3 regions of the Mesorhizobium sp. M0800 genome follow, and region 1 is predicted to be linked to each of the others. Evidence: riboswitches for the same ligand, from Rfam matches in the RefSeq annotation. Region 1 holds a riboswitch; each other region holds the start of a gene.
The links. Region 1 has a riboswitch for thiamine pyrophosphate ahead of thiC (phosphomethylpyrimidine synthase ThiC). Riboswitches for the same ligand answer to the same signal wherever they lie in the genome.
Positions count from the first base shown of each region.

Region 2: linked by a shared signal. The riboswitch ahead of thiC (phosphomethylpyrimidine synthase ThiC) and the one ahead of thiC (phosphomethylpyrimidine synthase ThiC) in region 1 are both predicted to bind thiamine pyrophosphate.
Region 3: linked by a shared signal. The riboswitch ahead of thiB (thiamine ABC transporter substrate binding subunit) and the one ahead of thiC (phosphomethylpyrimidine synthase ThiC) in region 1 are both predicted to bind thiamine pyrophosphate.

Region 1 is NZ_JAMYOZ010000019.1:53,947-58,098, reverse strand. It holds gene thiO (glycine oxidase ThiO) at 1-117, opposite strand, end outside; partial or broken gene thiC (phosphomethylpyrimidine synthase ThiC) at 114-1,948, opposite strand; TPP riboswitch at 2,052-2,168, opposite strand; partial or broken gene NKI18_RS21235 (ATP-grasp domain-containing protein) at 2,392-3,334, opposite strand; gene NKI18_RS21230 (two-component system VirA-like sensor kinase) at 3,452-4,152, opposite strand, start outside.
Region 2 is NZ_JAMYOZ010000012.1:30,176-34,327, reverse strand. It holds gene NKI18_RS16395 (Fic family protein) at 350-1,894, shown strand; TPP riboswitch at 2,077-2,193, shown strand; gene thiC (phosphomethylpyrimidine synthase ThiC) at 2,298-4,133, shown strand; gene thiO (glycine oxidase ThiO) at 4,130-4,152, shown strand, end outside.
Region 3 is NZ_JAMYOZ010000008.1:193,164-197,315, forward strand. It holds gene NKI18_RS13465 (ABC-F family ATP-binding cassette domain-containing protein) at 1-1,484, opposite strand, end outside; gene NKI18_RS13470 (thiamine diphosphokinase) at 1,500-2,144, opposite strand; TPP riboswitch at 2,272-2,386, shown strand; gene thiB (thiamine ABC transporter substrate binding subunit) at 2,430-3,443, shown strand; gene thiP (thiamine/thiamine pyrophosphate ABC transporter permease) at 3,695-4,152, shown strand, end outside.

The sequences.
Region 1 (4,152 bases):
CGCATTGCCCTCGATGGCAGGCCTTGTCTCGGCAACGGTGGTCACCGCGCCGCGTGCGGCGAGCTCGAAGGCGGCGGTGAGGCCGGCAACACCGGCCCCTTTGACCAGCACCCTCATGATGGCGCACGCGCCTGTGGCATGGCCGGTGCGCCGGTCTCGTCCGCCGGTATGTAGAGATTGCCGCCCTCGCGGTATTTCGCCGCCATCGCCGCCATGCCCTCCTTCTGCGCCTCGGCGCGGATGTCGTGGGAGATACGCATGGAGCAGAATTTCGGCCCGCACATCGAGCAGAAATGCGCCAGCTTGTGCGCCTCCTTGGGCAAGGTCTGATCGTGGAAGGACCGCGCGGTTTCGGGATCGAGCGACAGGTTGAACTGGTCCTCCCAGCGGAACTCGAAGCGCGCGCGGGAAAGGGAATCGTCCCTGAGTTTCGCCGCCGGATGACCCTTCGCCAGATCAGCGGCGTGTGCGGCTATCTTGTAGGTGATGACGCCCGTCTTGACGTCGTTGCGATCGGGAAGGCCGAGATGTTCCTTGGGCGTGACGTAGCAGAGCATGGCGGTGCCGAACCAACCGATCATCGCCGCGCCGATGCCGGAGGTGATGTGGTCGTAGCCGGCGCGATGTCGGTCGTCAGCGGCCCAAGCGTATAGAACGGCGCCTCGCCGCAGACGGCGAGCTGCTTGTCCATGTTCTCCTTGATCTTGTGCATGGGAACATGGCCCGGCCCCTCGATCATGACCTGGCAATCCTTGGCCCAGGCGATCTTTGTCAACTCGCCGAGCGTTTCCAGTTCGGCGAATTGTGCTGCGTCATTGGCGTCGGCGATCGAGCCGGGACGAAGGCCGTCGCCCAGCGAAAAGGACACGTCATAGCCGCGGCAAATGTCGCAGATCTCGGCGAAATGTTCGTAGAGGAAGCTTTCCCGGTGATGGTGCAGGCACCATTTGGCCATGATCGAGCCACCGCGCGAGACGATGCCAGTGACCCGGTCAACGGTCAGCGGGATGTAGTGCAGCCGCACGCCCGCATGGATGGTGAAATAGTCGACGCCCTGTTCGGCCTGCTCGATCAGCGTGTCGCGGTAGACCTCCCAGGTCAGATCCTCGGCAATGCCGCCAACCTTCTCGAGCGCCTGGTAGAGCGGCACCGTGCCGATCGGCACCGGCGAGTTGCGCACGATCCAGTCGCGGATGTTGTGGATGTTTCGGCCGGTCGACAGGTCCATCACCGTATCGGCGCCCCAGCGGATCGCCCACACCATCTTTTCGACCTCTTTGGCCATGGACGAGGTGACGGCGGAGTTACCGATATTGGCGTTGATCTTGACCAGGAAATTGCGACCGATGATCATCGGCTCGCTCTCGGGATGGTTGATGTTGGCGGGAATGATTGCGCGTCCGCGCGCCACCTCCTCTCGGACGAATTCCGGCGTCACGAAATCGGGCAGCGTCGCGCCGAAAGCCTCGCCGTCACGCTCAAGCTTGCCATGCAGGATCTCACGACCAAGGTTCTCGCGGATGGCGACGAACTCCATTTCGGGCGTGATGATGCCGGCGCGCGCATAGGCAAGCTGTGTCACCGCCTTGCCGGCCCTGGCCCTGAGTGGCCGGTTGCGAATGGGAAATTCTGGCGTCAGGCGTTCGCCCGTAGCGAACCCGTTGTCCTCCGGCCGGACATGGCGCCCGTCACAGGCCTCGACATCACCGCGCGCCAAAATCCATTCGTGGCGAAGTCGGGCTAGGCCTTTTTCGATGCTGGTTTCGACAGCCGGATCGGTATAGGGGCCCGACGGATCGTAGACGGTGACGGGCGGCTCGCCGGCTGTCGGATGGACAGAGATTTCGCGCATCGGCACCCTGATCTGCGGGTGGATGGCACCGGGCTTGTGGATTTTCCGTGAGGCGGGCAGCGGTCCCGTTGAGACGGCTGGGGTGAGGGCATTCATCGTGAGGCTCCTTTGCTCATGCATTGGAGACCCAGTTCTGTGCCGGAAGGATGAAAAGACGCTTCTGTCTACCTGCCGAAACAGGACCTCGGGCGTGAACTCCCGCAAAGCGCTTGCACCGTCCCTACGCCAGTATGAACTGGATCAGGTTCAACGGGTCACTGCGCCACGAAAGCCAGCAGTATCTCAGCCCCTTGCCGGGACTCCCCTGGTGAATGCCTCAAGTTGAACGGGCCGGGGTTGTCTTGTCAAGCGCATGTTCGTCCTGCGGCGGCGGTGGGCGGCAATCAAATTGGGCCCAAATTGGGCCGACGGCCTCGCCACGGGTCGCGGAGAAGTTCCGCGGGAGATAGGGCAGGTGTGGCCAAAGCTGCATTTGCCTCATCAAACTTGATGTGACATTGACGTAGACGGAACTGCTGCGTTTCAAGGATCTTAAGCCGTCAATGCCTGATCGGAACAGAACTGGTGGGCCGCCCGAACGCCCCACAAACATCGTGCTCTCGATCACCTCCTATTGTCGCCGGAAAAGGGGTGATCGACCAATCGATCAAGTCGACCGCTCGCTGAAGGGCGCCCTCGGTTTCAGCACGGCTGGGCGAAGTGGCAATGACATGTCCAATCCAGTCTCGGAAATCCCCCTTCCTGACGATCGGTGTCTTGGGTTCAACATTCAATTTGACCTCGGCCACACCTGATATAGCAGCTGCCTGAGTGTCGCCACCAATCCAGTCCAGGGTGCCATCTTGATCAGGAAGCAGGAATCGCGCGGCCGCAGTATGCGAATGCTTTTTGCGCAGATCCCATTCCTCGCCAATTGACAAGCTTGATGTGCTCGGTGACGAGGTCGACACCGTAAGCTAACTGGACCAGTTGAGGGTCGGGCGCGCCACTAAGACGCGGATTGACTTCAATGACAACTGGACCGCGTTTCGTGCACCGGAGTTCAATGTTAGTTGGCCCCCAGCCAAGGCCGAGAGCCCGCAAACAGCTCAACGAAACATCGGCGATGCGCTCACGCTCCTGATCGGTTAGCAGGGCCGGATACGTCACCTCACGTATGACGAAATGGGGGAGGGGACCAAAGTCATTGGCGCAAATCGCAACGACCTCATTCCCCATAACATTAATGCTATAGAACGGGCCCTGTGCGAATTCTTCGACGAGTATTTTCGGTGTAGACCGCCATATGTGCTTTCCGCCCAATAGATAGGTCGTATGTTCGGCTACGTCTTCGAGGCTGCGGCACAATCGGACACCCATGCTGCCGCTGCCTAATGCCGGCTTAAGAATCACGGGCAGGCCGATCTCTGCAGCCGAGCTTTCTACCTCCGCCGCATTCGTTGCCAACCGATAAGCCGGTATTGGAACGCCGGCCTGCGCGAGGAACTCGCCATGAGCCGGGTGCGCAGCGATCGTCCGACGCTCTTGTATTTGCTGGATCCCAGCCGGCTCCGCCTCCGACTGCCTCGGTAGCTCGGTATCCTGAGCGCGTCGGCGGCATCATGCCATTATCATCCTACGAATTGCATGCTCCATCGTCCTGGACGAGACCGGTTTGGCTAGCCAAAGGACGAAGGTCTGATTACCAGATGTGATCGGCATGGGGTCGCTTCCACCAACGACGATGATGGGCACCGTCATCAGGGTGGTACGTACGGCTTCGGGCTGTCCTGGCCCGAGGAAAGTCGCTTTATCGAAAATTAGGAGGTCGGCTGCCTTCCCGCTCTCGATCCAGTCGCAAAGACTTTCGAAGGTCGCGAAGCCGACAGGCTTATAACCAAGCGCGGCGATCTTATCGTTGTAGATCTCCAACGCTGCTGGATCGGGCTCCACGACTGCAATGATTTCTCCGTTGCCAAGTGATCCATCGCATGGGCCGAAAGCGCTATCAGCTCTGACCTGCTCCTCAGCGCAGGCCGGTAAGTAGAGATCGAAGCGTGTACCTCGGCCAACAGCCGAGGTGACGTCAAGGCATCCTGCGAGCGCGCTCACATGGCGGTCCACTGCAGCAAGACCCAGTCCGGTCCCGCCGACGCGAGAGCGCGTGGTAAAAAAGGGCTCAAAGATATGCGGAAGCACCGAACTTGCGATTCCTTGGCCATCGTCGCTGATGGAGAGGAGAACGTAATCTCCCGGTTTCAAGGTGCCCTTAGCCACGGGCTTCGTTTGACAGACGTGAGCGCGAGAAACGCTAATCTCGA
Region 2 (4,152 bases), on a different contig from region 1:
CAGTCGCGAGCGTGATCGCGGCTATCAAATCGGGATCGCGCGCCGGAGCGCTCTATGAGTGAGCCCCGAACGGCGCGCTGCTCCTCGAGCAATCCGGCTCGACGTAAGGCGGGCCATCCGTGCCGGCCTGGTGACTAAGAGACGGGCGAATGGCGGTTCCTGGACTCACCTTTTGTCTGAAGTCGCTTCCTTGAGCCGGTGGCGGAGTTCTTGCTTGATCGACTTCAGCACCGTTTTAGAATCGGTTTTCGGAAAATTTGTCTGGTGGCATCAATTTTCATGGGATAGGATCATTTTTCATAAGTTTTGGCGGAACTAAACCAAAATTCGATGGAAGGATTCGCTTTTCATGCCTGCGATCCAACAGCACCAATTTTCAGGTCCTGTTACCGTTTTTCAGGAAATCCGCCTTCCTGAAACGGCGACCCCGGCCGGGTACAGCGCCCTGATCGGAGCCTACAGGCTCGCCGTGCCCTTGCCCCGTAGGTTGTTCGCCACTGGCGAGCATCATCGCATTACCGAACGGGATGGCTGGCGGATCATGACCCCCCGCCATGCCCCAAATCCTACCCTCGAAGGCCACCTGACCTTTGCGCTCAAGTACGAGGGACTGGACCTTGCCGTCCTCAAGCGGCTGTTCCAAGTGACCGGTCCCGCGCCGATCGAGGCGCTGGTCCGTGAAAGCCCGACCGGCAGTTATGCCCGCCGCATCTGGTTTTTATATGAATGGCTGAGGGGCGCGCGTATCGATCTGCCGGACGCGGAGGCCGGACGATACATTCCGGTTGTCGATCCCGAGCTGCAGTGGCCGGGACCCGACAAGACCGCTTCGCGCTACCGCGTAAGGGACAATCTCCCCGGCACGCGTGAGTTCTGCCCTCTGGTGTTCCGCACCAAGATTCTCGAAAAATTCATCGGCCTTGAACTACCGCGGCGCGCGGAGGCAATCGTAGCGGACGTGCCGCGCGACCTCCTTGCTCGGACCGCCGCCTTTCTTTTGCTCAAAGACTCGCGATCAAGCTATGCGATCGAGGGCGAGCACCCGCCGCAAGATCGCATCCAGCGCTGGGGCCGCGCCATCGGCGAAGCCGGCCGCTGGCCGATCGATCGCGATGAGCTGCTGCGTCTGCAAAGAATTGTACTTGGCGACGCCCGTTTCGTAAGACTTGGCTTCCGAAAAGAAGGAGGTTTCGTCGGTGAGCATGACCGAGACAACGGCACGCCCTTGCCCGATCACATCAGCGCTCGGCCCGAGGACCTGCCGCGGCTAATCGATGGAATGGCGGCGTTCGATCAGGGCCCCGCGCAAAACCTTGATGCAGTCGTAGCCGCCGCAATCCTCGCCTTCGGCTTTGTCTACATTCACCCGTTCGAGGACGGAAACGGCCGCATTCACCGCTACCTAATCCACCACGTCCTTGCCATGCGCGGCTTCAATCCGCCGGGAGTGGTCTTTCCCGTCTCGGCCGCGATCCTGGACCAGATCAACGAGTACAGGGGCGTGCTCGAGAGCTATTCGCAGCGCCTTCTGCCGTTGATGGAATGGGAACCGGCGCCGCAATTCAACGTCCGGGTGCTGAATGACACCGGTGATTTCTACCGGTTCTTCGATGCAACCCCGCACGCCGAATTCCTCTATGCCTGCGTTCAGCGGACGATCGAACGGGACCTTCCCGAGGAAACCGCATTTCTGCAGCGCTACGATCAGTTCCGGCAGCAGGTGGACGCCTTTATCGACATGCCCGAGCGGTTGACCGATCTGCTCTTCCGTTTTCTTCACCAGAATGATGGACATCTATCGAACCGCGCGCGCGAAAAGGAATTCGCCGCGCTGACCAGTGACGAGGCAGGAAGAATCGAGGCGATCTACGCGCAAACCTTTGGTGCCCATTGAAGGTGTGATCATCAGGATCGATTTTTAGTCCGACGGTTTGCGATTCCCTTGTCCCTGCCTTCATCTCCGACGCTTGACTTGTCGCCGAGACATGCACGATTTTTTCCGCACGGTCTGACCGGCCGCCGATCAGCCGCGGCCAGAACGCGCTTGACAAACCGGAGCCGTCCCGTCCAACCTCACGCATTCACCAGGGGAGTCCCGGCAAGGGGCTGAGATACTGCTGGCATTCGCGGCGCAGTGACCCGTTGAACCTGATCCAGTTCATACTGGCGTAGGGACGGTGCAAGCGCTTTGCGGGAGTTTACGCCCGAGGTCCTGTTTCGGCAGGTCGCTAGAAGCGTCTTTTCATCCTTCCGGCACAGAACTGGGTCTCCAATGCAACGAGCAAAGGAGCCTCAAGATGAATGCCCTCACCCCCGCCGTCTCGACGGGACCGCTGCCTGCCTCACGCAAAATCCACAAATCCGGTACCATCCACCCGCAGCTCAGGGTGGCGATGCGCGAAATCTCCGTCCATCCGACAGCCGGCGAGCCGCCCGTCACCGTCTACGATCCGTCAGGCCCCTATACCGACCCGACTGTCGAAACCAGCATCGAAAACGGCCTTGCCCGGCTTCGCCACGAATGGATTACGGCGCGGGGCGATGTCGAAGCCTATGACGGCCGCCACGTGCGGCCGGAAGACAACGGATTCGCCGCAGGCGAGCGCCTGACGCCGGAGTTTCCAGTCCGTAACCGGCCGCTGAGGGCCAAGTCAGGCAAGGCGGTGACTCAGCTTACCTATGCGCGCGCCGGCATCATCACGCCAGAAATGGAATTCGTGGCCATCCGCGAGAACCTCGGCCGCGAGATCCTGCGCGGCAAGCTTGAGCGCGACGGCGAAGCCTTCGGCGCGGCGATCCCCGACTTCGTCACGCCGGAATTCGTGCGCGAGGAGGTGGCGCGCGGCCGCGCGATCATTCCCGCCAACATCAATCATCCCGAGAGCGAGCCGATGATCATCGGCCGCAATTTCCTGGTGAAGATCAACGCCAATATCGGCAATTCGGCGGTCACCTCCTCGATGGCTGAGGAAGTCGAAAAAATGGTCTGGGCGATCCGCTGGGGCGCCGACACGGTGATGGACCTATCGACCGGCCGCAACATCCACAACATCCGCGAATGGATCGTGCGCAATGCGCCGGTGCCGATCGGCACGGTGCCGCTCTATCAGGCGCTTGAGAAGGTCGGCGGCATCGCCGAGGATCTTACCTGGGAGGTCTACCGCGACACGCTGGTCGAGCAGGCCGAACAGGGTGTCGACTATTTCACCATCCATGCCGGCGTGCGGCTGCACTACATCCCGCTGACCGTCGACCGGGTCACTGGCATCGTCTCGCGCGGCGGCTCGATCATGGCCAAATGGTGCCTGCACCATCACCGGGAAAGCTTCCTTTACGAGCATTTCGCCGAAATCTGCGACATCTGCCGCGCCTATGATGTGTCCTTCTCGCTCGGTGACGGCCTTCGTCCCGGCTCGATTGCCGATGCCAACGACGCCGCGCAATTCGCCGAGCTGGAAACGCTCGGCGAGCTGACCAAGATCGCCTGGGCGAAAGATTGCCAGGTGATGATCGAGGGGCCCGGCCACGTGCCGATGCACAAGATCAAGCAGAACATGGACAAGCAGCTCGCGGTCTGCGGCGAAGCGCCGTTCTATACGCTTGGACCGCTCACCACCGACATCGCGCCGGGTTACGATCACATCACCTCCGGCATCGGTGCTGCCATGATCGGCTGGTTCGGCACCGCCATGCTCTGCTACGTCACGCCGAAGGAACATCTCGGGCTTCCCGATCGCAACGACGTCAAGACCGGCGTGATCACCTACAAGATCGCGGCGCATGCCGCCGACCTGGCGAAGGGTCACCCGGCGGCGAAGATCCGCGACGACGCGCTGTCGCGGGCCAGATTCGAGTTCCGCTGGGAGGACCAGTTCAACCTGTCGCTCGATCCCGAAACAGCGCGGTCCTTCCACGATCAGACCTTGCCCAAGGAGGCGCACAAGCTGGCGCATTTCTGCTCGATGTGCGGACCGAAATTCTGTTCCATGCGCATTTCCCACGACATTCGTGCCGAGGCGCAGAAGGAGGGCATGGCGGCGATGGCGGCGAAATACCGCGAGGGTGGTGATCTCTACATGCCAACTGGCGAGACCGGCGTGCCACTCAAGCCAGAGGCGCCGGAACCGTCATGAGGGTGCTGGTCAAAGGGGC
Region 3 (4,152 bases), on a different contig from region 1:
CCGCGCTGCGCCAGCATGTCGGAATAGCCGCCGGCATATTCGATCCAGCGGCCGTCGCCATCCGGCGCGATGATGCTGGTCACGGTGCGGTCGAGGAAATCGCGATCGTGGCTGACCAGGATCACCGTGCCGGCAAAACCGGCGACCAGTTCCTGCAGCAGCTCCAGCGTCTCCATGTCGAGGTCGTTGGTCGGCTCGTCGAGCACAAGCAGGTTTGCCGGCCGCGCCAAAACGCGTGCGAGAATCAGCCGTGCCCGCTCGCCGCCCGAAAGCTCGCGCACCGGCGTGCGCGCCTGTTCCGGCTTGAACAGGAAGTCTTTCATGTAAGAGACGACGTGGCGCTGCTCGCCATTGATGACGAGGTTCTCGCCGCGCCCGTCGGTGAGATACTGCGCCAATGTCTCCTGCGGGTCGACGGCTTCGCGCTTCTGGTCGAGCGTGGCGATCTCCAGATTTGTGCCGAGCCGCACCGTGCCCGCGTCCGGCTTCATTTCGCCGGTCAGCATCTTCAACAGCGTCGTCTTGCCGGCGCCGTTCGGCCCGACCAGACCGACGCGATCGCCGCGCTGGATGCGGGTCGAGAATCCCTTGACCACGGTCAGATCGCCAAAGCTCTTCTCGATGTTCTTGGCTTCGATCACCAGCTTGCCGGATTCGGCGGCGTCGCTGGCTGTCATCGTCGCCGCACCCTCGGCGCCGCGATGACCACGAAAGCGCTGGCGCATGGTCTGCAACTCACCGAGCCGGCGCATGTTGCGCTTGCGCCTTGCTGTCACGCCAAAGCGCAGCCAGTGCTCCTCGCGCACGATCTGGCGACCGAGCTTGTGCTGCTCGCGCTCTTCCTCCTCCAGCACCGTGTCGCGCCATTCCTCGAAATAGCCAAAGCCCTTGTCGAGACGGCGGGTCTGGCCGCGGTCGAGCCAGATTGTGGCGCGTGACACGCGCTCGAGAAAACGGCGGTCATGCGAGATGACGACCAGTGCCGAGGAGGTGCGGGCAAGCTCCTCCTCCAGCCATTCGATGACCGAAAGGTCAAGATGATTGGTCGGCTCATCGAGGAGGAGAATGTCGGGCTCCGGCGCCATGACGCGGGCGAGGGCGGCGCGCCGCGCCTCGCCGCCGGAGAGGTCGTTCGGCCGTTCCTCGCCGGTCAGGCCGAGATGCTCCATCAGATAGGTGGCGCGGTAGGGATCGTCGGCCGGCCCGAGCCCCGCCTCGACATAGGCGCGGACAGTCGCAAAGCCGTCCATGTCGGGCATTTGCGGCAAGTAGCGCACGGTCGCCGAAGGCTGGCGGAAGACTTCGCCGTCCTGCGGTTCGATCAGCCCGGCGGCGATCTTGAGGAGCGTCGACTTGCCAGAGCCGTTGCGGCCGACCAGGGCGATCTTGTCGCCAACTGAGGCTGTCAGGGCGGCACCGTCTAGCAGCGGCGTGCCGCCAAAGGTCAGCTTTATCCCGTCGAGATTGAGAAGCGGCGGCGCCATGTCAGCTTTCTGGGCTCAGCTTTCCGGAAGAGGGTAGGGATGCGCGAGCAGCAGCGCGCGGCCGCTGGCCAGCGCGATTTCCAACCGGCCCCTGACCTCGTTGGAAATGGTCAGCGACGAGCCGAACGCAACCTCGACATGATCGAGCGGCCATTTGGCACCGGTGACGCTCAGGCCGGCGAGATCGGAGAAGCCGAGCACCGAAAACAGCGTGCCGTCGGCATAGTCGAAGTCAGTCTTTCCCGGCAGCAAGGGAATGCCTTCCTGTGCGCCGCTGGTCAAAAGCACTTCCGTCCCGCCTTCCGCCAGCCGGACGCTTAGCGCCAGATGCAGGAAGATGTGGTCGGTACGTTTGCCGCCGAAGGCGCCTGCGAGCACAAGGCTGGTCGCACCACGTTCGAGTGCGGCGGCGATAGCGAGTTCACCGTCGGTCTTGTCTTTTTCGGCGGGAAACACCTGCCGTGGCACGGCGGCCAGATCCTCCGGCAACTCGGCAGGCACCGAATCGAAATCGCCGACCCAGAGTTCCGGCCTCAGGCCCAGCATGCGGGCATGGCCGATGCCGGCATCGGCGGCGATGACGCGCGAGCCTTCGACCTGGCGGTCGAGCAGCGGCGTGCGGATGAGATCGCCGCCAAGCAGGATGGTGAATGTGCTCATATCTCGTGGCCCTTACCAGCCCTGCCCCGGAAACGGAAGATGAAACGGCAGACGAAACGGAAGGCTGGGCTTTGGATGCCCGGCAAACTTCCGCTTGCGCAGCACTTCGGCCGGGCCTATGTGTCGCAACGCTCTAACGGGGTGCCGGACGCGATTTTCGCGGACCGGCTGAGAGGCAAGACTGCCAACCCGCTGAACCTGATCCGGTTTGTACCGGCGGAGGGATTAGACGTTTCGGACAGCCCGACGCCTCAATTCCTTTCAACGCGAACGAAGGAGGCGCCGATGCGCAGTTTTTTCCACTCTCTTGTCTCAATTGTCCTGCTTGCGGCATCCGCGCTCGCCCTGCCAGGGCAGGCATCGGCACAGGATAGACTGACGGTCTATACCTATGAAAGCTTCACCGCCGATTGGGGTCCGGGACCGGCGGTGAAGAAGGCCTTCGAGGCAGAATGCAGTTGCGTCGTCGAATTCGTCTCGGTCGCCGACGGCGTGGCGCTGCTCAACCGTGTGAAGCTGGAAGGCGCCGCGACCAAGGCCGATATCGTACTTGGCCTCGATACCAACTTAACCGCCGACGCCAAGGCAACCGGCCTGTTTTCGCCGCACGGCGCCGTGTCGGGCGTCAGTGTGCCGGGCGGCTGGAGCGACGATATTTTCGTGCCGTTCGACTATGGCTATTTCGCCGTCGTCTACGATACCGAAAAACTGAAGAGCCCGCCGAAGAGCCTCAGGGAATTGGTCGAGGGCGATGCCGGAGAGAAGATCGTCATCCAGGATCCGCGCACCTCGACGCCGGGCCTTGGCCTGCTGCTGTGGGTCAAGTCGGTCTATGGCGACAAGGCGCCGGAAGCCTGGGCCAAACTCAAGGCGAAGGTGCTGACGGTAACGCCGGGCTGGAGCGAGGCCTACGGCCTGTTCACCAAGGGCGAGGCGCCGATGGTGCTGTCCTACACCACCTCGCCGGCCTACCACATGGTCGCCGAAAACACCAAGCGCTACCAGGCGGCGTCCTTCGAGGAGGGCGAATATCTGCAGATCGAGGTTGCGGGGATCACCACCAAGGGTGCGAAGAACCCGCTGGCAGAAAAGTTCATTGCCTTCATGACCGGACCGAAATTCCAGGATGTCATTCCCGAAACCAACTGGATGTTCCCGGCCGGCAAAACCGACAAGCCGCTCAACCCGGCGTTCGACAAGCTGGTCAAGCCGACCAAGACCCTGCTGTTCAGCCCGGAAGACGTCGCGGCCAACCGCAAGGCCTGGGTCGATGAGTGGCTTGCGGCGATGAGCAGGTAGGGCTCAAGCCTCGTCGGATGTTTGCGCCAAGCCACCCCCCTCTGGCCTGCCGGCCATCTCCCCCTCAAGGGGGGAGATCGGCAGCTTTGTCGCCTCTCCTCGTCCTGCCACTTGTGAGATTGGCGAAGGCGGCTGAGTGCGCAATCTCCCCCCTTGAGGGGGAGATGGCCGGCAGGCCAGAGAGGGGTGGGCTCGGCCATTGTCAGGTATTTCCTTCGATCAACACCTGTCGTAGTGTCGGGTAGCACGACATGCGTACGCGTCATCCGGCCGATCCCCGCGTCACTGCCGGCATCGTCGCGCTCGCCGCCATCGCGCTGCTGATCGGCGGTGCATTCGCCGGGCTCGTCGTCGAAGCCACACGCGACCTGTCCGGCGCCGCCGCCGCTTTCGATTCCTATCTCTTGCGCGTCGTCCGTTTCACGCTCTGGCAGGCTCTGCTGTCGACCCTGCTCTCCGTTGCACCGGCGCTGTTCATCGCGCGCGCCCTGTCGCGGCATCCGCGTTTTTTCGGGCGAGGCTTCATCCTCCAGCTTTTCGCCGTGCCGCTGGCGCTGCCGGCCATTGTTGCCGCACTCGGTGTCCTAGCGCTCTATGGCCGCGCCGGCTATTTTGCCGGCACGCTGGGCTCGCTAGGCGGCCAGAGCTGGCCCGGCATCTATGGCCTGTCGGGCATACTCGTTGCCCATGTCTTCTTCAACCTGCCGCT